2 linked regions of the Teredinibacter turnerae T7901 genome follow. Each later gene encodes a partner of the first gene's protein in a complex. Links are inferred from orthologs where the notes say so. Each region holds a gene or a part of one and is shown on either strand. Other genes may lie near its edges. The genes, in order: trxB and trxA.

The links.
Region 2: the proteins of trxB (region 1) and trxA are in contact, whole or in part, in a crystal structure (PDB 1F6M), measured with the Escherichia coli proteins. The link is inferred for Teredinibacter turnerae T7901 from one-to-one orthologs.

Annotation. Positions count from the first base shown.
Region 1 is NC_012997.1:2,006,845-2,013,495, forward strand. Bases 185-3,063 are described here. They hold trxB (thioredoxin-disulfide reductase), read right to left. Parts: upstream 2,160-3,063; coding sequence 1,209-2,159; downstream 185-1,208. Other genes in these bases: TERTU_RS08750 (arginyltransferase), read right to left, coding at 185-333; aat (leucyl/phenylalanyl-tRNA--protein transferase), read right to left, coding at 330-1,109; TERTU_RS08765 (DNA translocase FtsK), read left to right, coding at 2,242-3,063. In the rest of the region: more of TERTU_RS08750, read right to left, coding at 1-184; more of TERTU_RS08765, read left to right, coding at 3,064-4,737; outer membrane lipoprotein periplasmic chaperone LolA, read left to right, coding at 4,744-5,379; TERTU_RS08775 (replication-associated recombination protein A), read left to right, coding at 5,383-6,651.
Region 2 is NC_012997.1:226,764-242,989, forward strand. What follows is about bases 234-3,083. They hold trxA (thioredoxin TrxA), read right to left. Parts: upstream 1,897-3,083; coding sequence 1,570-1,896; downstream 234-1,569. Other genes in these bases: rho (transcription termination factor Rho), read right to left, coding at 234-1,147; ppk1 (polyphosphate kinase 1), read right to left, coding at 1,996-3,083. In the rest of the region: more of rho, read right to left, coding at 1-233; more of ppk1, read right to left, coding at 3,084-4,131; TERTU_RS00950 (hybrid sensor histidine kinase/response regulator), read right to left, coding at 4,257-6,602; radical SAM family heme chaperone HemW, read right to left, coding at 6,673-7,839; TERTU_RS00960 (conjugal transfer protein TraF), read left to right, coding at 7,937-9,220; rdgB (RdgB/HAM1 family non-canonical purine NTP pyrophosphatase), read right to left, coding at 9,249-9,860; TERTU_RS00970 (DUF4426 domain-containing protein), read right to left, coding at 9,909-10,346; methionine biosynthesis protein MetW, read right to left, coding at 10,343-10,942; homoserine O-succinyltransferase MetX, read right to left, coding at 10,942-12,093; TERTU_RS00985 (DUF167 family protein), read right to left, coding at 12,102-12,401; TERTU_RS00990 (YggT family protein), read right to left, coding at 12,464-13,051; proC (pyrroline-5-carboxylate reductase), read right to left, coding at 13,125-13,958; TERTU_RS01000 (YggS family pyridoxal phosphate-dependent enzyme), read right to left, coding at 14,008-14,694; TERTU_RS01005 (type IV pilus twitching motility protein PilT), read left to right, coding at 14,740-15,774; TERTU_RS01010 (PilT/PilU family type 4a pilus ATPase), read left to right, coding at 15,823-16,226. UniProt on the Escherichia coli protein: Participates in various redox reactions through the reversible oxidation of its active center dithiol to a disulfide and catalyzes dithiol-disulfide exchange reactions.

The sequences.
Region 1 (6,651 bases):
CTCATACAAACTAAAACATTCTTCGTTGTCGATACTATCGTGCTCGGATACAACCAGATCTGCATTGAGTTTTAAGCAACGCTTCTGGCTGCGGTTGGGCGTAAAACTGTCTGCGCACACTCTGATTGGTATGCATGCCTGACATTGTTCGCAGTGTGGCCGGTACACATGGCTACCGCTGCGTCGAAATCCATATGCGGAAAGCTCGCTATAAAGGGATGCATCAATGGTGGCATTGGGGTCGATGAATACTGTCGTGGCTTCCTGATCATCGAGGTAGCTACAGGGGTGGGGACGGGTAGCGTACAGCTTAAGTTGAGCAAGCTTTGTCACGCAAGGTCCTCTCCGGCTGTCCAGGCCATCTGCCAGTTGATAAGCGGAGGGCATGGTCTGCTTGTCGTAGGTATTGGGCTTTGATAACAGGCGGCTGACGGAACGCGGGGTATGTTCCAAACATGTTGTGCGAGTAGCTTCTCGAACGTAGCTCGCGGAATCTCTTGCGCGCCGAAAGAGGCCAAATATCCGCTATGTATTTGGCAATCCACTAGCTCGAACCCCCAGTTCTCCAGTTGTTGGCATAGTATCGAGAAGCCTACTTTGGATGCGCCAGATACTCGGCTGAACATGGACTCGCCGAAGAAAACCGTGCCCAGGGCAATTCCGTAAAGGCCACCTACGAGTTCGTTCTGCAACCAAACCTCAAGCGAGTGCGCAACACCTAAGCGGTTGAGCTCGGAATAAGCGGCGAGCATCTCCTGGGTTATCCAGGTTCCGTCCTGTCCCTCTCTTTCGATCGTGCCGCAGGCTTGAGCCACAGCATCGAATGCGCTGTCAACGGTGACAGTGAATGGGTGTTGGCGGAGCAGCTTACGCAAAGTACGACCGCGATGAACATGTGCAGGCCGCAAAACCATCCGTGGATCTGGCGTCCACCACAGAAGCGGTTGGCCGTCGCTATACCAGGGAAAAATGCCGTGGGAGTAGGACTCAATCAGGCGTGCAGGTGATAGATCACCACCGACTGCGAGCAGACCGTCAGGGTCGCGCAAGGCGCTGTGGGTAGGAGGAAAGCGCAGGTTGTCCGCGTCCAGCCATTGCAGTTGACTCATAAGGTCTCGTTACCTGAATGAAGTCGAGTCATGCTACAACAGAAAAGAGGGAAAGCAACCCCCGTATCAACTCGGCGAGAGTGAACGGGGGAGAAAGGTTTATACCAGGTTATCCAGGTATTTCTCAGCATCCAGTGCGGCCATACAGCCAGCGCCAGCAGAGGTTACTGCCTGTCGATATATGTGATCTGCCACGTCACCTGCGGCGAATACTCCGGGGACGTTGGTCGACGTCGCTGCGCCTTCAAGGCCACTTTTGATTTTGATGTAGCCGTTGTGCATATCCAGCTGACCCTCAAAAATATCGGTGTTGGGCTTGTGGCCAATAGCGATAAATACGCCGGCGACATCTATTTCCTGCGTAGAGCCGTCCTGTGTGGACTTTAAGCGCAGGCCGTTTACACCGCTGTCATCACCCAGAACTTCATCGAGAGTCTGGTTCCACATCAGTTTTACGTTACCGTTCTCCGCTTTCTCGAGAAGGCGATCCTGCAAGATTTTTTCTGAACGCAATGAATCGCGGCGGTGAATCAGCGTAACTTCGCTGGCAATATTGGCCAGATAAAGCGCTTCTTCAACGGCGGTGTTGCCGCCGCCGACAACAGCAACTTTTTGATCGCGGTAGAAGAAGCCATCACAGGTTGCACAAGCGCTCACGCCCTTACCTTGGAAAGCAGCTTCGGACGGCAATCCTAGGTATTGTGCAGAGGCACCGGTGGCAATGATCAGTGCGTCGCAGGTATAAGTTTCATTGCCCACCAGCTTTTTCGGCGTACTGTTAAGATCGCATTCGTGAATGTGGTCGAAGATGATCTCCGTGTTAAATCGCTCTGCGTGCTGTTGCATTTGCACCATCAGGTCTGGCCCCTGTAAATCATGGGAGCCGCCTGGCCAGTTTTCGACCTCGGTGGTAGTCGTGAGCTGTCCGCCCTGCTGCATACCTGTAATAACCACTGGTTTGAGGTTGGCACGAGCCGCATAAATGGCTGCCGTGTAACCTGCAGGCCCAGACCCGAGGATAATCAGAGGAAAGTGCTTGGCGTCACTCATAATAAAAATATCCTTTGTTAACAATCAGTTCAGGCGCGGATGTTAATCTATCGCTCGACTTTCAGCCATTGCGCTGGTGCCTATGTTTGTCATAGCCAAAACTAATCTGATAGGTGAAAAAAACAGCATTGTCCCGGATTATCACAGGGAAAAACTGACGCGTAACAAATTCGGGTACAATAGCCCGAAAAATTTGTCATATTTTATCCTAAAAGCTAAGAAACGCAGCACGAGAATTATCTTGAGTAAAATAGTAGCCGGTACTGAAGATCCCGCCGAAAAATCCCCCATTGCAGTACGCATATTACGCGAAGGAGTGTTGATTGGTCTTGTGCTCACGTGCGCCTATATTGCGCTGGCTCTGTTTACGTACAGCACTTCCGACCCTGGATGGTCATCGTCGGGCAATGGATCTGTCGACAACGCCGGCGGCCCGGCTGGTGCCTGGCTTTCTGATGTGTTTTTCTCGCTGTTCGGTGCACTCGCGTATCTATTCCCGCTAATGCTGGCCTATCAGGTGGTTTTGCAGCTGCGCGAACGGCGGGCATTTCAGCCAGATTTGCTGATTTTTGCCGTCCGTTTTGTGGGTTTTATTCTGGTGATGGTCGCCGCTACGGGCTTGGCGGTTATGCAGTATGGAACTGAAAGTACCTACTTGCCGTTTTCCGCAGGCGGGTACCTGGGGTTAACAACTGCAACCGCGATTCATGGCGCCTTCGGCTATATGGGGGGGAGTTTACTGCTTCTGGCGATGCTCCTGTTCGGTCTCACCATTTTTGCAGAAATTTCCTGGTTCGCAGTCATGGATGCGCTGGGCGCCGCCGTGTTGCGATTTATTGCGCACGTGAAGCAAAAGCGTGAGGCCAGAAAGCGAGCTAAACAGGAGCAGCGCGAAGCACAGGCTGCGGTGGCGCAACGTCGGGAAGCGGCCAAAGTCCATGTGGCGAAAGTTAAAGAAAAAATTCCGCCAAAAATTGAACCACCCAAGAAAAAGCCAGAACCCAGCGAACGTGTTAATCGGGAAAAACAGCAGAAACTGGAGTTTGACGATACGCCGCCGGTCGGCGATTTGCCGCCGCTTGAGTTGCTCGAACCTGCAGACAAAAAAAGCGACAAAGGCTTCTCGGAAGAGTCTCTGGAGGCGATGTCGCGTCTTTTGGAGCTGAAACTGAAGGATTTTGGCGTTATTGCGGATGTGGTGGCGGTGTTGCCTGGGCCCGTGGTAACCCGGTTTGAGATTCAACCGGCGCCGGGTGTGAAGGTCAGCAAAATTTCTAATTTGGCCAAGGACCTTGCGCGCTCGTTGGCGGTGATCAGTGTACGCGTTGTGGAAGTGATTCCAGGCAAATCGGTGGTCGGTGTGGAAATTCCCAACGAGCACCGCGAAATGGTGCGCTTAAGCGAAGTTATCGGTGCAGAGGCGTACGATAAGTCCAAATCACCACTGACATTAGCGCTTGGGCATGATATTTCCGGTGAGGCTGTGGTTGCCGATCTTGCGCGTATGCCTCACCTGCTGGTGGCGGGTACGACGGGCTCGGGTAAATCGGTTGGGGTGAACTCCATGCTGGTGAGCATGTTGTACAAATCAACGCCGGAAGAAGTGCGCTTGATTCTCGTCGATCCCAAAATGCTCGAGCTGTCGGTGTACGACGGTATTCCTCACCTGCTAACGCCGGTGATCACCGACATGAAAGATGCCGCCACCGGTTTGCGCTGGTGCGTAGGCGAGATGGAGCGGCGCTACAAATTGATGGCGTCTCTCGGGGTGCGGAACATCAGCGGTTACAACAAAAAAGTACGCGACGCAGAGAAAGCCGGGGCGCCGATCCCCGATCCGCTATGGACACCCGAAGACGATGGTGTGGTCGAACGCGAAAACGCAACCGCACCGGATCTGACCACCATGCCGTTTATTGTAGTGGTGATCGACGAATTCGCCGACATGATGATGATCGTCGGCAAAAAGGTGGAGCAGTTGATCGCGCGAATTGCCCAAAAAGCACGGGCTGCGGGTATTCACATGATACTGGCAACCCAGCGTCCGTCGGTGGATGTCATTACCGGTTTAATCAAGGCGAACGTACCGACCCGAATGGCATTCCAGGTGTCATCGAAAATCGATTCCCGAACGATTCTGGACCAAGGCGGTGCGGAACAACTTCTCGGGCACGGTGACATGCTCTTCTTGCCGCCAGGGACCGCTCATACAGTACGTGTTCACGGCGCGTTTATCGATGACCACGAGGTGCACAAAGTTGTTGCGGATTGGAAAAAGCGCGGGGAACCTGATTACCTGGACGATATTCTAAGCGAAGACGTTTCCAGCATCCCGGTGCCAGGGTTCAGTTCCGAGGGAGATGAGGACGGCAAGTCAGAGTCCGACCCACTGTACGATGAAGCCGTGGCATTTGTGACAGAAACACGTAAGGCCAGTATTTCCTCCGTGCAGCGAAAATTGCGCATAGGCTACAACCGCGCTGCGCGGCTAATTGAAGATATGGAAATGGCGGGTGTTGTAACTCCAATGAGTTCGAACGGCAGCCGTGAAGTCCTTGCTCCACCACCACCCAAGTAGGTAATTATGGCGTTAAAAAATACATTTTTTACTGCGGCTGTTCTGTTAAGTGGGTTGTTTTGCTCCGTATCCTGGGCGGATGATGTGGATGACTTAAGTGCTAAATTGCGAGCACTGAACACGTTTTCCGCGCACTTTGAGCAACGATTGCTGGACGATTCGGGGGCTGAGCTGCAAAAAACGGAAGGGCAGGTGAAAGTAAGTAACCCTGGCCGTTTTTTCTGGCAGGTCGAACCGCCATTTGAGCAAACCGTAGTGACCGATGGCGAGCAGCTGTGGGTGTACGACCCGGATATGGAGCAGGTGACCGTTTATTCCAAGCAGCAATTGGCATCGACACCTGCACAATTATTGAGCGGTGATTTTGCCGAATTGGCAAAAACTTACGCTATCACAGCATCGATGAACAAAGGCGCGCTCACCTATCGCATGGCGCCAAAAGATGAACAAACCAGTAATTTTGCCGGGCTGGAGTTTATCTTCGACAAAAAAGACCGGCTTGAAGGCATGATCCTGGAAGACAAGTTGGGGCAGCGTACGGTTGTGACCTTTTCCAAACGTCAGCTCAATAAGCCCATCGATGCGAGTATTTTCAGTTTTAAGCCGCCGGCGGGCACTGATGTCATTCATAGCGGAAGCTAGTGCGTGGCGGACGATCTATTTGACGAGCCAAGCAATGCCGGCCATTTTGAGCCTTTGGCTGCGCGCCTAAGGCCCCGCAACCTGGACGAGTATCTCGGCCAGGAGCACTTGCTCGGTGCCGGGAAGCCGCTGCGGCAGGCGATAGCACACGGCCAGATTCATTCGATGATACTTTGGGGGCCGCCGGGGATAGGCAAAACCTCCCTTGCTCGTTTACTTGCTAATGAGGCCAACGCGTTTTTTCTGTCGATTTCGGCGGTGCTTGCCGGGGTCAAGGACATTCGCGATGCCGTCCAACAGGCACGCCAACAGCAGCAGGCCTATGGGCGCAAGACCATTTTATTTGTTGATGAAGTACATCGGTTCAACAAATCTCAACAGGACGCCTTTCTCCCCTATGTGGAAGATGGCACCATTCTCTTTGTTGGTGCCACTACCGAGAACCCGTCGTTTGAGGTCAACAATGCGTTGCTCTCCCGTTGCCGTGTGTACGTGCTCCAGCGCTTCAGTGATGAGCAGCAGGTACAGCTCATCGACAAGGCGTTATCGAGCGAGCGGGGGCTGGTGAGCAAACAGTTAAAAATTGCCGACGCCGAGCGCAAGCTGCTTGTTCAGGCGGCGGATGGCGATGCGCGGCGCTTGTTGAATCTGCTCGAGATCGCCAGCGACCTGCTCGACACCGGGGGCACCCTGGGGGCAGATGTGCTTGCACAGGTTTTGACCGGAGACGTGCGGCGCTTTGATAAAGGCGGAGACCTGTTCTACGAACAGATTTCAGCGTTGCACAAATCGGTGCGAGGTTCTGATCCGGACGCGGCACTTTACTGGTTTGTGCGCATGCTCGATGGTGGCTGTGACCCTCTGTACATCGCGCGTCGCGTGGTTCGGATGGCGTCAGAAGATATTGGCAATGCTGATCCACGGGGTATTACGCTCGCGCTCAATGCCTGGGATGTGCAAGAACGGCTCGGTAGCCCGGAAGGGGAGCTCGCATTAGCACAGGCGGTGACTTACCTCGCGGCAGCGCCAAAAAGCAACGCTGTGTATAATGCCTTCAACCAAGCACGAGAAGATGTGCGCCAAATGCCCAGCTACGATGTGCCTGTTCATCTGCGAAATGCACCTACTCGCCTGATGAAAGACTTGTCTTATGGTGCCGAATACCGGTACGCACACAGCGAGCCAGATGCCTTTGCCGCAGGGGTTAATTATTTCCCAACTGAAATGCTCCCGGTGCAGTACTACCAGCCTGTAGAGCGGGGGCTCGAGATT
Region 2 (16,226 bases), 1.8 Mb from region 1 along the record:
GAATCCACACGCGCGACAGTTCGTCTTCGCGCATCAACAGGTCTTCACGACGGGTGCCGGAGCGACGAATGTTGATCGCCGGGTACACGCGTTTTTCGGCCACTTTACGGTCCAGGTGCAATTCCAGGTTACCGGTACCTTTAAACTCTTCGTAAATAACTTCGTCCATTTTGGAGCCGGTATCGATCAGCGCGGTCGCGACGATTGACAGGCTGCCGCCTTCTTCAATATTTCGCGCAGCGCCGAAGAAACGCTTGGGGCGCTCCAGAGCGTGGGCATCGACACCACCGGTGAGTACTTTACCGGAGGAAGGAATTACGGTGTTGTACGCACGGGCAAGACGGGTAATGGAATCCAACAGAATAACGACATCTTTTTTGTGTTCGACAAGTCGTTTCGCGCGTTCGATAACCATTTCGGCAACTTGCACGTGGCGCGAAGGCGGCTCGTCAAATGTGGACGCAACCACTTCGCCGCGCACAGAGCGCTGCATTTCAGTTACTTCTTCCGGACGTTCATCAATGAGCAGAACAATCAAGTGACATTCAGGATTGTTGCGGGTGATGGCCTGTGCAACATTCTGCATCATGATGGTTTTACCGGCTTTTGGCGGTGCGACGATCAAGCCGCGCTGGCCTTTGCCGATTGGCGAAATTAAATCGATGATACGGCCGGTTAAATCTTCGGAAGAACCATTGCCGGTTTCCAGTACCAAACGGCTGGTGGGGAACAGGGGGGTGAGGTTTTCGAAGAGGATTTTGTTGCGGGAGTTTTCTGGCTTATCGAAATTAATTTCGTTGACTTTTAACAATGCGAAGTAGCGCTCACCTTCTTTTGGCGGGCGAATTTTTCCGGCAATGCTGTCGCCGGTGCGCAAGTTAAAGCGGCGGATCTGGCTGGGCGATACGTAGATATCGTCTGGACCAGCGAGATAGCTGGAGCCGGAAGAACGCAAAAAGCCGAAACCATCCTGCAGAATTTCCAGCACACCATCACCGTAAATGTCTTCACCGCTGCGTGCGTGACGTTTGAGAATGTTAAAAATCACATCTTGTTTGCGGGAACGGGCGAGACTTTCCATGCCCATTTCTTTCGCGATATCGATAAGCTCTTCAATGGGTTTTGTTTTGAGATCGGTGAGGTTCATAAGATTTTTACGATGAGATGCTGGTTGCTGGAGCAAATAATTGTTTTTATCGAGGCTGACTACTATTCAATTTAGCAGCTAGGGCGACGATTATCGGGTTATTTATCCTGGTGTTATTGTCTGATGGCAAATCGCTATCAAAATCGCGGAAAGTTAAGCTGAAAGCTTGGAGACTGTGCGGCGTGTACCACAACAGAGCAGGGTTACAGGGCACAGGTTCGGCAAGTTAAGGGTGCGATCCGAATAGGATGAATGCCTTCACGAGGTTCCGGTCATCGGGTAACTGGTTTCGGGGTATGAATGACAGCAGGAGAGATGAGCGGAAGAGCTACCTTGCGAGACGTTTGCAGTATAGCCACAAAATTTGGTGCTTGCAAAGAGTAATGGCACAAGTGGTAAAAACCGCTCGTGCCACAGGAGCTTTACACGTTGGCGTCGATAAACTCTTTAAGTTGCGCTTTGGATAATGCGCCAACTTTGGTGCCTTCTGCGCTGCCATTTTTAAAGATGATAAGGGTCGGAATACCGCGAATGTTGAATTTTGCCGGGGTTTCTTTGTTGGCATCAACATCCATTTTGCAGATTTTGATTTTGCCTTCGTATTCCTGGGCCAGTTCGTCGAGAACCGGAGCGATCATTTTGCACGGTCCACACCAGGCTGCCCAGAAATCTACCAGGACAGGGCCGTCAGCGGTCAGTACATCTTGTTCAAAGCTTGCATCGCTAGTGTGAACGATCGCGTCACTCATAGTTGATTTCTCCAGAAAGGTGAGTAGGGAGGGAAGGTCGCTAATAATAAGGATAGCGGCTACCGGTTACAAGGCCATAGGGTCAATTGAGCGGGCCTATCACTGGCCCTGGCTAGCATAAATTTGCAGCAATTCTTCCTGTGCACCCATTGGTGCTTCTTCACTCTCGGCTCTATTGTTGCTGTAGGTGCCATCTGTCTGCAGCTGCCAGCTGCGCAAATTGTCCTTCAGATACAGGTTGAGCTCTTTGAGAATCCGCTCTGAATGCTCCGGCGACTCTACAGGAAAACAGGTTTCCACTCGGTGATTTAGGTTGCGCTCCATCAGGTCCGCACTGGCACAAAACACCTTGTATTCGCTGTTGGCGAAATAATAGGCACGGGTATGCTCTAAAAATCGGCCAACGATTGAACGAACCGTAATTGTGTCTGACACGCCGGGGATACCCGGCCGCAGACAACACATGCCGCGAATAATCAGGTCGATTTTTACACCGGCTTGCGAGGCTTTGTATAAAGCCTGAATAACCTTGGGTTCAGTCAGACCGTTACATTTGAGGATAATGTGCCCTTCGCCACCTTCTTTTTGCGCTTTGACTTCGGCGTCTATCAGGCGCAGCAATTGTCGCTTCAGGGTGAAGGGGGCGTGTAACAGCTTGGTCATGCGCTCGGCCTTGCCCATGCCGGTGAGTTGCTGAAATACGCGGTGCACATCCTCACACAGCACTGGGTCAGCGGTCAGCAGGGAGTAGTCGGTGTAGAGTCGGGCATTGCCGCTGTGGTAGTTGCCGGTACCCAGGTGCACGTAGCGTTTGAGCTCGCCGCCTTCACGCCTTACCAGGAGCATCATCTTGGAGTGGGTTTTGTAGCCAACGACGCCGTAAACCACCACGGCACCCGCTTCTTGCAGCCGGCTGGCCAATTCCAGGTTCTCTTCTTCGTCGAATCTGGCGCGCAACTCAACAACAGCGGTCACTTCCTTGCCGTTGCGCGCGGCATCGATCAAGGCTTCCACCAGTGACGATTGCAGTCCGCCACTGCGATAGAGGGTTTGTTTGATTGCCACTACCTGTGGGTCTTTCGCCGCCTGCCGCACCAGCTGAATAACCGGCGAAAAAGATTCAAATGGGTGCTGTAACAAGTAGTCTTTGCGGGCAACGGCGTCGAATATCACATCTTTGCGGTTCAAGCCTTTGGGCATGGACGGTGTAAAAGGTGGGTACTGCAAATCGGGCCGATCGACTTCGAATGGTACCTGCATCAGGCGCTTCAGATTAACTGGGCCGTTAACCTGATAGAGCTGCTGGTCGGTCAGGCCGACTTCACGCAGTAGAAACTGGGTCAGCTCCTCCGGGCAATTATCCGCCACTTCCAGGCGTACCGCAGTGCCAAAACGGCGTGAATGCAGTTCGCCGCGCAGCGCGCGCGCCAGGTCGGCGATGCCTTCCATATCCACATCCAGATCGGCGTTGCGGGTGATGCGAAACTGGTAGCACCCCATTACCTGCATGCCCGGGAACATTTTTTCAGCGTGCGCGTGAATCATTGATGAAAGGAAAATAAAATTTTGGCCCGGGTCGCCAAGTTCCGTTGGGAGGCGAATTACCCGCGGTAAGGTTCGCGGTGCGGGCACGATGGCGTAGTTCAAATCGCGTCCAAAGGCGTCTTTACCTTCCAGTTCAACAATAAAGTTGAGGCTCTTGTTGACCAGGCGCGGGAAGGGGTGCGCGGGGTCGATACCAATGGGGCTGACAATCGGCAGCACTTCGCGCTCAATATATTCTTCGACCCACTTGGCTTGTGCCTGCGTCCAGCGTTTACGGCGTAAAAACCGGATGCCCTGCTCGGCAAGAGCGGGAATGAGTACGTCGTTCAGGGTTTTGTACTGCAGATCAACCGTGGCGTGACAAATCTGACTGATTTCACGCAATACCTCCGTGGGGTGCATTCCGTCCGGGCCGGTGGTTTCCCTCTCGAATTTGATACTCTGCATCAGACCGGCGACGCGAATCTCAAAGAATTCATCCAGGTTGGAGCTGAAAATCAGCAAGAACTTGAGGCGTTCAAGCAACGGGTGCCGATCGTCGAGCGCTTGCTTGAGAACCCGCCGGTTGAAGGCGAGATGAGAGATTTCGCGGTTGATGTAATACGCCGGATTATCCAGGCTGGGGGTATCGCTTGTATCTACTGCGGTGTCGTCCGACATCGACTGGATTTCAATCAATTTGTTGTCCATGAAAACCCTGTTACGGTTTGGCCCCGGTGGAACCTCGGGCGCGAGAGGATAAATGTGCTGCACTTGCGAACTATTCTACGCCAACTGGTGCGTATCGTAAGTAAGGTTGTTGAAAAACGCAGGCCCTAGTCTTTTAATACTCCGACCGATGTCAGCGCTTCGCGCAGTTTATCCATGGTGACTGGCTTGGTGAGGTAGTAATTCATGCCCACGTTGAATACCCGTTGCCGGTGCTCGGCCTCCACGTGCGCGGTGAGGGCAATGATCGGCATGGGCGTAAGTGCGCGGTTTTTCTCGTATTCGCGAATTTTTTCCGTTGCCTCAAAGCCGTCCATATTGGGCATTTCGCAGTCCATAAATATAAGGTCGAAACGCGGTGAGGCGGTTTCGAACGCGGTAACTGCTTCCTGGCCGTCTTCGGCGAAAACAGGTTCGATTTCGTGCTTGTTAAGCAGTCCTTCTATGACCATTCGGTTTACGGCATTGTCTTCAGCCACTAACACGTTAAGTTTTTGGGCGGGAGCGATGGCTTTACTTTCCATCGAAATCAACTCGTTGAGAGCCACGCCCGTGGACTGGGCCAAGAGCGCAGTACGCAGCCCATGTGCGGTGAGCGGGCGCGGGAGAATACTGGTGATGGGCATCAACTGTTCCATCGTAAACTTGGTGGTGCGCTCATGGGTGAGCATTAGAATGGGTGTTTCCGCGTAGGCGGGTATTTCGCGAATACTTTGCGCGAGCGCAAAACCGTCCTCGCCATCAATGCGTTGATCGAGAAAAAGAAAGTCATAAATTTGGTCTGGCGTCTGGTTAGTGAGGCGCTTGAGTGCGTCTGAGGCTTTGCTCACATGATGGCATTTCATGTTGTAGCCCTCGCAGTTGTCGGCGAAGGCGGTGACTAATACCGGAGAGCTGTGTATGGCGAGAATGCGTTTGCCAGACAGCGCGAGGCTTGAGCTAGGTGGCTGCCGCTGCCTGTCTTCGGGCAAATCGAAACGAATGGTGAACCAGAAGGTGGAGCCCTTGCCGTATTCGCTCTCCACTCCGATTGTGCCGCCCATTAACTCTGCCAGTTGCTTGCAAATGGCCAGCCCCAGACCGGTGCCGCCATAGCGTCGGGTGGTGCTGGTGTCGGCCTGATTAAAGGCTTGAAACAGGTTGCGCTGAATTTCTTTGCTGATGCCTATGCCGCTGTCGACAATCGAAAAACGCAGCAGAGGGTGTTCGGAGGTGCGATCCTGTAGGCTTTTTACCAGCACCATCACGTGACCGTTGGAGGTGAACTTGAACGCATTGCCGATAAGGTTCACGACGATCTGGCGCAGCCGCGTGGGGTCGCCGCGTAGCTGGGTGGGTGTTTCGGGGCTGATGGCGCAGACGAACTCGATGTCCCGTTTATGGGTTGTTGCGCTGAACAGCTGCACGCAATCGTTGAGCAGTTCGTTGAGATCGAAATCGACATTTTCCAGGTTCATTTTGCCGGCTTCGATTTTTGAGTAATCGAGAATATCGTTGATGATTTCCAGCAGCGATTCCCCCGATCTGAAAATGACATCCAGGTAGTGTTTTTGGCTGTCGTTCAGAGGCGTATCCCGCAGCATTTCTATCATGCCAATTACCCCGTTCATTGGGGTGCGGATCTCGTGGCTCATGGTGGCGATAAACTGACTTTTTGCCTGATTTGCGGCTTTAACCCGCTCAATCATGCGTCGGGTTTCGATTTTTTCTTCTTTCGCCGCGAGGAGTGCGTCTTCAATTTGCGCCTGCTGTTTTATGTCGATCAGGATGGTTTCACGCATGCTGTTGAGCGCATTGACGACGCTGTCCAACTCGTCCTCGCTTTCGCTATCAGACGGTTGGCGCTCGAGGGTAATGGGGTTGCCGATGGTATCGATAGAAAGCTTTTCGGTTTGCGCTGCAATATGGCGCAAATGTCGAAACACCAGTTGCTCGAGCATGACCAGGATGATTGCCGCCAGCCCCAGAATCAATATGGCCTCGACTACCAGGTTGTAGAGTAGATGGCTGATAAATTCGTCATTAAAGTAGGGGCCGACACCGCGGATTTTAAGCAGGTAATTGGCGTCGGCGGTTGCCAGCGGATAGGTTTTCTCCAGGCTGCGCTGCCAACCGCCCGCGCGAAGTTGGGCAAAATTATCAAAGATCGGCCCCGGCTGTTCGACCGCCTGTTGTTGCAGGCGAAACGCCAGCTGTGGGTTGCGGTGAGAGCTGTCTTTCAGTAACAACACAGCGCTGCTTTTGTCGCCGCGCGAGAGCGATTGCAGCAGCCATGGCGCCACATTCTGGTGTGTATCGTCGAGAGTCTCGGCAATACCGCCAACAAATTTTTCGCCAAAAAAAAGGCGTTCAGCAATGATGCCAGACACCAGAAGTGCACCGATCATCATCACCAGGACAGTGACTTTGCGAGCAATACTAAGTTGGCGAAAAGCGGCGGCGGGGTTGAACATGGTGGTCCGTGTAACTTGGTGAGTTCCTTGAGTGTAGCAGCCTGTCGCCGGTGTTTCGGTTTAACTGGCCCTAATCTGACAGCAGGCTTTCCAGCACACTGTTCAGGTATTGGTGGCCCAGCGTGGTTGTGTACAACCGCTGCGGATCTGTCCCCAGCAGGCCCTTTTCCCGCAGTGGCGTGAGCTGCGGTTCCAGCGACGCCAGGGGCAAGCCTGTGCGTGCTGTAAACAGCTCGCTGGCAACGCCCTGGTTGAGTCGCAGTGCGTTCATCATAAACTCAAACGGTAAATTGTGTTCAGCGAGTGTTTCACGATGTGAGGTGAACGCGCAGGTTTGTGCTGCCGCCAGGTAGTGGTCTGGCAGCCGGGTTTTTTGATAGCGCTCGATGCGGTTTTCCTCCGGCCAGGTTATTTTTCCGTGCGCACCCGCGCCTATCGCCATGTAGTCGCCAAACTCCCAGTAGTTGATATTGTGTGCGGCCTGCTTTCCCGCTCGTGCATAGGCAGAGACTTCGTATTGCGCGTAGTTAGAGTCTGCCAGCAGTTGCATACCGGCCTGCTGTATTTCCCAACTGGTATCGTCGTCGGGAAGGCTCGGCGGGTTCGAATAAAAAGCGGTATTGGGCTCAATGGTGAGCTGATACCAGGAAATATGCTCTGGCTCGAGCGCAATTGCCGCTTCCAGATCGCGCATAGCATCGGCACAGTTTTGCCCTTGCAGGGCGAACATCAGGTCGAGGTTAATATTATCGAAACCCGCGTCGCGCGCTTGGGTAAAAGCGATCTGAATATTTTCCGGTTGATGAATTCGCCCCAGTTGCTGCAATTGCAGTGCATTAAAACTCTGTGCACCGAGGGATATACGATTAACGCCCGCCGCGCGATAGTCGGCAAAGTTACTGTACTCCGCGGTACCCGGGTTGGTCTCCAGAGTGATTTCACAATCGCGGGTGAAGTCGAGTCGCTCCCGCAAGCCGTCTAGGAGGCGCGCGATGGCTTTGCCCGGCAGCAGGCTGGGGGTGCCGCCACCGAAAAAGACGGAGCGAATTTTTCGCTGCTGGGCAAAGTGCCGGTCGGCGGAGCAATCTGCCAATAGCGCATCAATGTAAGCATCGACGGGCAGTTCGCTGCGCACACTGTGGGAGTTAAAGTCGCAATAGGGGCATTTGCGCACACACCAGGGGATATGCACGTATAGCGAGAGTGGCGGTAGAGCGAGCTGGGCTGGCTGGGTCATGGGGTCGTCGTAAAAGAACAGGGAATTCGCCTCATTATGGGCGCTGCGCGTATGGTAGTGTAACTGACCCAAGAATGTGCAACTGAGGTCGTTATTTGTGTTCAGCCGTTTTTCCGCTCTGCTCCCCCTGTCACTGTGCACTGCTGGTGTAATGGTCGCTTCGTCGGCACAGGCAATCAGCTATGGTATTTATGACCCGCGTGGCCTTGCCATGGGTGGCGCCGGTGTTGGTGTGGCCAGCTTTCATCAGGCGCAGTATTACAATCCAGCACTACTCGCACTCAATGATGAGTCCGAAAATCGCACGCGCGACAGCCGTTTTGTGTTTCCCAATCTGGTTGTGCAGGTGGATGACAGTGTGGAGGCTGTGATCGATGCCGCTGACGATAACCTGCAGGAAAACCTGGAGCGGGCGGTGGACGGGTATAACAGTTCACGCTCGGCGGAAGCGGCTGGCGAAGTGGCCAATCGCGCGCGCCAGCTGGAAACCCTGCTGGTGGATCTGGGCAACCAGCAGATCGAAGGCGAGGTGGTTTTTGGCTTGTCGGTGAGCGAACCGAGCAAGTTTGAAGGCGGTGCTTTTTTTATCAGCAGTCGTTCCATCAGCTTCGCCGATTCCACGATTCCCGCTGCGGACTACGCACTGCTCGCTGATTATATTAATGCGATGGATGTACTCGCCGCGGGCGGCAGCTTTGCGGATATTTCCCCGGCGCTGCTAGATGGCAACGGCAATCTTATCGACCCGTCGGATCGCTTTAACTCGAGTGCGAATATCACGGCGTTTAATTTGTTGGAGTGGGGTGTTTCCCTCTCCCGTAAATTCGAGTTTTTCGGCCAGAGCGTCGCGCTTGGGGTAACACCGAAAGTGCTGAACATTTACGCCATCAGCGACAGCACAGATTTCGGCGACGATGACCTAGATTTTGATGACGATGAGCAGTCTTATCTGAGTGTGAACGGCGACGTAGGGGTGTTGTTTGAGCTGTTCGATCACTATCGTGTCGGTGTTGCCGCGAAAGACCTTGTGCCGGAAAAATTCACCACCAACAGCGGTGCGGAACTCCAGTTAAAAACCCGTTCCCGCCTGGGGCTCGGCTATGTGCGCGAGCGTTTTTCTCTCGGGCTGGATATGGATCTCAGTGAAAACCAGCCGGTCGCTGCCGAGGCGCCCCTGCAGGAGGTTGCGCTTGGCCTTGAGGTGACACCGTTGCGCGGTCTCGATCTGCGCTTAGGCTATCGCCAGGATCTCAGCGGTAACCGCGAAGATACTTTGTCGGGCGGCCTGGCGTATCAAATCAAACGGTTGGTGATCGAGTTGTCCTACGGGCAAAGTGACGCCACCACATCGGGCGCATTGCAATTTGGCTGGCGGTTTTAGTCCAATAGGCCAACCTTTTGGCGGGGCTTCAACGCGCGTTCTGCAATGCCGCTAACAGCATCGCCATGGCTTTCGCGCGATGGCTGATGCGGTTTTTTTCGTCTTTCGGCAACTGCGCTGAGGTGCAGTTGAGCTCGTCCAACCAAAATAACGGATCGTAGCCGAAGCCGTTTTCCCCTTGCGGTGCTGTCAAAATACGCCCCTCCCAACTTGCCTGGCAAATCAGCGGGGTAGGGTCCGCCGCGTGCCGCATATACACCAGCACACACTGATAACGCGCGGTGCGCTGTGCGTCAGGTACACCAGCCAAACGCTCGAGCAGGTAGGCGTTATTGCGGTCGTCGGACGCATTTTCGCCCTGCCAGCCATTGGAAAAGCGCGCGGAATAAATGCCGGGTGCCCCGTTGAGTGCATCCACTTCAATGCCGGAGTCGTCGGCGATCGCCGGGTGGCCGGTATGTTCACAGGCGTTGCGGGCCTTCAGGATCGCGTTTTCCACAAAGGTCAGGCCCGTTTCTTCAATATCCGGCACCGCAAAGTTGCCTTGCGGAACCACGTCGAGCCCACAGGTTTGCAACATTTGCTGGAATTCGCGGAGTTTGCCGGGGTTGCCGCTGGCGAGTACTACGGTTTTATTCATTGCAATCAATTCAAAAAGTTAACAGCGCTGTGAATCGGTAATGCTGGGCTAGTTATCGGGATACAGTTTGGTGGTGAACTTAAGGTTTATCGGCTCGCCGCCCTCGACAGTCGCCTCCAGTGTAATGTGGATTTGCTCTTCGCCGGTGTGGCGCAGCGGCGCCAGATAGTAAACCGCGTTTTGCTCCTCAATAGTTTGGAACACCAGCGGTTTTTGCTGTTGCATCAGGTTCGCCACGGTGCCCCGCAGGGTGACGGGCAGGCCGCCGTATTCGCCGGTGCGGGTGACTGACACATTGATAAGGCTTTCGTACTTGCTGCGTTTGATGCCCGCAGCGGCAGCCACGTCGGCGGGAATAAAGGTGCTCGGCAAAATACTGTAATGCAGTTCGTAGGCGCCAAAGCGGTGGCTGGCCTGGGAGCTGACGTCCGCGTGGACCGAGAGGCTCAAGGCGAAAAGTGCCAACAGGCTGATCATCGTTTTCATAAATCACCTTTGGTTATGCGATAAAGCGCGGTAGCGGCGAATAAATTCGGGTGTAGCTTTTGGAAAAACGAGGCCATCCCATCGCCGCCAATCACTTCCCGGTTCAGGGTTTTCACTTTCAGATCGTTGCACAAATGCTCAAAGTCACGAAAGGTACAAAAGTGAATATTGGGCGTGTTGTACCACTCGTAAGGCAGCAGGTCTGAGACCGGCATGCGTCCGTGCAGCGCCAGTTGCACGCGGGCTTTCCAGTGGCCGAAATTGGGGAATGTCACAATAACCTGGCGGCCGATGCGAAGCATTTCCTCGAGGGTTCTCTCTGGGTACATCATGGTTTGAATCGTCTGCGACATGATGACCAGGTCGAAACTCTGGTCGTCGTAATCGCCGAGGCCAGCGTCTATATCCTGTTCGATCACATTCACGCCATTGGCAATGCACTGCAAGATATTTTCGCTGTTAATTTCCAGCCCGTAACCGTGAATCTGTTTGCTGGCGGTCAGGTTTTTCAGTAGCGAACCGTCACCGCAGCCCAGGTCCAGCACGCGCGAATTCGGCTCTACCCAATCCAGAATAATTTTGTGGTCGATACGCATCAGTCGGCCACCTCAATTTGACTCATATAACTTGTTAGCAGATCCCAATAGCGCGGCTGATTAGGAATCAGGAAGGCGTCGTGACCAAAGTCAGACTCCAGCTCGCCGTATACCACATCGCGGTCGGCGCGAATCAGGGCGTTGACGATTTCGCGCGAGCGCTCCGGTGAGAAACGCCAGTCGGAGGTAAATGAAATCACCATGTATTTGCACTGCGCCTGCTTGAAGGCCTCTACGGGGTCGTCGCCGTATTCACGGGCGAGATCGAAGTAGTCGAGTGCCCGGGTCATTAGCACGTAGGTGTTGGCGTCGAACACTTTGGAAAAACTGTCGGCCTGATAGCGAAGATAGCTTTCAATCTGAAACTCAACCGGTTCCTCGGTGCCCTGCTCGAACGAACCCGAACGCAGTTCACGGCCAAACTTCTGCCCCATGCCATCGTCGGAAAGGTAGGTTAAGTGGGCGATGACCCGCGCGGTGCTCAAGCCCCGCTTTGGCACGGTGCTGTGGCTCAAAAAGTTTCCGTCGTGAAAATCCGGGTCGGTCAAAATGGCTTCGCGCGCTGCGTGGTTGAAAGCAATATTCTGCGCAGAAAGCTTCATCGCCGACGCAATAACCACACAGTGGCCAACCCGATCCGGGTACTCAAGCGACCAGCGCATTGCTTGCATACCGCCTAAACTTCCGCCGACGACGGCGGCCCATTTTTGAATACCCAGCGCATCGGCAAGGCGGGCCTGGGAGTGCACCCAATCGCGGACGCGCAGGGTTGGAAAATCGCCGCCCCAGGGTTGCCCAGTTGATGGGTTTGGCGTCACCGGTCCGGTTGAACCGTGGCAGCCGCCGATATTATTCAGCGACACGATAAAAAATTTGTTGGTGTCCAGCGGTTTGCCCGGCCCGATATAGGCATCCCACCAGCCGGGCTTGCGCTCGTCCATGCTGTGGTAACCGGCCGCGTGATGGTGGCCTGACAACGCGTGGCAAATCAGCAGCGCGTTAGTGCGGCTGGCGTTGAGCGTACCGTAGGTTTCCACCATCAGTTGGTAGCTGTCTAGAGTCCGCCCACACGCGAGCGCCAGGGGTTCATCGAACTGCATGAGTTGAGGGGTGACCAGGCCGACGGAATTGGCTGGAATAGAATCTGGCATAAACGCCCTTAGATCTTCGGCTGTTCAACCAGCGCGTCGGCTGGTATGTGCTTTGGGTGGTTAATTTGCAATGTTTTCTGGCGCGACAGCTGGCCGCGCACAATTTCGATATCGCTTTTGGCAACGCCAAATTGCCGTGCCAGGTATTTCACCAAATGGGCATTGGCTTTGCCATCGGTTGGTGGCGCTGTTATACGAATCTTTAACCGGTCCGCCTGTAGACCCGCGAATGCATCACTGCTGGCTTTTGGCTGTAACACGCAGTGCAAGATTAAATGATCCGCATGCCATTGGTAGTGATCGGGCACAAGTGCAATCCTGTATTTATAGCTGGTTTGTGGTACTCGTTCGGCGACAGGGTGCCCGGCGGCTAGTAGCCAATAATCAAACCTGGAATAACGCCCACAGAGTAGGCCGTCGCGTCCAGTAATTTTTGAATGATGGTGACCCCCATAAACACGAACAGCACCGAAAAGTCGAGCCCGCCCATGGGTGGAATCACTTTCTGTACTGGGCGCAGCAGGGGTTCCATCAGTTGACGCACTAAAACCAGGGCCGGGTGGGTACTGTAGGGTGCGATAAAACTTGTAACTACCAGCACCAGCAGGCACACGTACACAATGTAGGTGGTCATTTTAAGGGTGCCAAGTGCGCCCATTATTAAAACATAGCCAGGGTTGACCAGTTGGTGGTGACCGATTACGGCGCTGAGTTCACCGATGACCAGCTGCACCAACAAAGCGAGCACCAGTGACGCCAGGTCGATGCCAAAAAATCCGGGGATGATCTTGCGCAGCGGTAGCAAAACCGGGTTTGTCACCTTCACCACTGTCTGCGAAAACGGATTGTAGAAATCTGCGCGCGCCAGTTGCAGCAGAAATCGCAAGATAACAAATAGCAGGAACACGGAGCCCAGCGTGTGGACGACATAAATACCGATTTCGATAAAGGGGTTCATAGCAGACTCTTTCTATTATTCCTGGTGAATGGTTCCTGGTGAATAGGCAAATAAAGGGCGGATGTCTGTTGGGTCAATCCGCCAGTTGCTCTGCCAGCTGCCGGGAACGGTCAGCGCAGGCCTGCATGGCATTGGCAACAATTACACGGTAGTTGTTGTTTTCGAAGGATGCGATAGCCTCTGCGGTGGTGCCGTTCGGGGAGGTAACCCGGCGGCGCAGCTCCACGACATCCACATCGCTGTTTACTGCCAGTTTAGCGGCGCCGTAGGCGGTATCCAACGCTAAACGCGCAGCGGTGTCTTTGTTCAGGCCCTGGGCAACCCCGGCGTCAGTCATGGCTTCGATCATTAAAAAGAAATAAGCCGGACCACTGCCGGAAACCGCGGTAACCGCGTGAATGTCTTCCTCGTTATTGACCCAGCAGACGCTGCCGACGGCCGCCATTATGGACTCGGCCTGTTGCTTTTGCTTGTCACTCACACTGGGGGTGGCAAACAAGCCACTGGCGCCAGCCTGCACCAGCGACGGCGTATTTGGCATGCAGCGCACTAGCGCCAAGTCCTGATTGCCTCCTAGCCAGGTGTGCAAGCTCGCGGCACTGATGCCGGCGGCAATCGAGATAACCAGGGTCCCGGGTTTTAAGTGCGGTGCCAGGTCGCAGCACACAGCCTTCATTACTTGCGGCTTTACTGCCAGCACAACGATGTCGGCGGCGGCAAGAGCTTCGCGGTTGTCGGTGGTGGTGCGAATATTGAGCGATGCCTGAAGCTTTGCAAGTGCGTCGGGCTTTGGGTCGCTGGCAATAATGCGCTGAGCGTTATAGCCGTTTGCGACCAGGCCGCCGAATATGCTGCCCGCCATGTTGCCCGCGCCAATGAACGCCACTGTGGGCTGTGAGTCTGTCATCTGTGGTCCTGAAAATCTGGTATCGGATACGGGTCAGATCGCATCCGGTTTAATGGGTTCGCTCGCCGAATAGGGCAGTGCCGATGCGCACCTGGGTGGAGCCAGCGGCAATAGCATCTTCCATATCGCCGGACATGCCCATCGAAAGGGTGTCCATATTGGCGAGCTGGGGGTGCTTTTTCAAGCGCTCAAATAACGTTTGCAAGCGCACAAAGGGCGAGTTATCTGCTGTATATTGGGTCGCTGGAATAGTCATCAACCCTCGCAACTGCAGATGCGGCAGCTCAGCCACTGCGAGTGCCAGGGTTTCCAGTTCAGTGACGTTGACACCGGATTTGGTGTCTTCGTTATCGATATTTACCTGCAGGCATATTTGCAGGGGAGGTAAAGCGGGCGATCTCTGTTCGCTGAGGCGCTGGGCGATTTTCAACCTGTCGACGGAGTGCACCCACTGGAAGTGCTCTGCGATTGCGCGGGTTTTATTGCTTTGGATGGGGCCGATAAAATGCCAGCGTGCTTCGGGCATGGCTAACACGGCGATTTTTTCGACAGCCTCCTGCAGGTAATTTTCGCCAAAATCTCGCAGGCCTGCGTCATATGCCGCTTGAATCAGCGCGTTTGGCTGGCGTTTACTGACCGCCAGTAGTGTGATGGCCTGCGGGTTTCTGCCGGCGTTCGATGCCGCATTTTTAATTCGTATGTTAACTTGAGTTATCCTGTCTTGGATCTTGTGCATATACTTACGTAACCTTCCAGACTCTGATTTTCACAAGGCTTTTCTATGGATATTACCGAATTATTGGCGTTCTCAGCGAAGCAGGGCGCATCGGATTTACACCTCTCTGCTGGCTTGCCGCCAATGATCCGCGTCGATGGCGATGTGCGTCGTATCAACCTGCCGCCGATGGAGCACAAGCAGGTACACGGCCTCATCTACGAAATTATGAACGACAAGCAGCGCAAGGACTACGAGGAGTTCCTGGAAACGGATTTCTCCTTCGAAGTGCCGGGCGTGGCGCGTTTCCGGGTAAACGCATTTAACCAGAACCGTGGTGCAGGCGCGGTATTTCGAACGATCCCCTCCAAGGTGCTTACCATGGAGGAACTGGGCATGGGGCAGGTCTTTCGCGATGTGTCCTCAGTGCCCCGCGGGTTGGTGCTGGTGACCGGGCCGACCGGTTCCGGTAAATCTACCACGCTTGCGGCGATGATGGACTACATCAACGAAAACAAATATCACCATATTCTGACTATTGAAGACCCGATAGAATTCGTGCACGAGAGCAAAAAGTGCCTGGTAAACCAGCGTGAAGTACACCGCGATACACATGGCTTTGCCGAGGCGTTGCGCTCCGCGTTGCGGGAAGACCCGGACATTATTCTGGTGGGCGAGATGCGGGACCTTGAGACCATCCGATTGGCGTTAACTGCCGCGGAAACCGGTCATTTGGTGTTCGGCACGCTGCATACCACTTCGGCGGCAAAAACCATCGACCGGGTTGTCGACGTGTTTCCCGCCAATGAAAAAGCCATGGTGCGCTCAATGTTGTCGGAATCCCTGGAGGCGGTGGTTTCGCAAACACTAATGAAAAAAAATGGCGGCGGGCGTGTTGCTGCACATGAAATCATGCGTGGCACACCGGCCATTCGCAACCTGATTCGCGAAGACAAAGTGGCGCAAATGTACTCTGCTATTCAAACCGGCGGCGCCATCGGAATGCAAACGATGGATCAATGTCTGGCGGATTTAGTCGAGCGCCGCATTATTTCGCGCGAAGTCGCGCGCGAAAAAGCCAAGATGCCGGACGCTTTCTAAGCGTTTGGGTAATTACTTGTTTGATCATGCTAACAACTGGGAATTTCTATGGATTTTGATCGCCTGCTGGCGTTGATGGTTGAAAAAGGTGCGTCGGATTTGTTTATTACGGCCGGTGTTCCGCCGTCCATGAAATTACACGGTAAAGTGGTTCCCGTTTCGTCGACGCCACTGTCGCCGGAAAAGAGCCGCGAAACCGTGCTCAGTGTGATGAACGAAAAGCAGCGCAAAGAGTTTTTGGAAACCAAGGAACTCAACTTCGCGATTAGTGCACGAGGAATCGGGCGGTTTCGTGCCAGCGCCTTCTATCAGCGCAACCTGGCGGGTATGGTGTTGCGTCGAATCGAAACACAAATTCCAAAAATTGATGATCTGGGCCTACCGGAAACCATTAAAGAGCTGGCGATGGTCAAGCGCGGTTTGGTGCTGTTTGTGGGGGCGACCGGTACTGG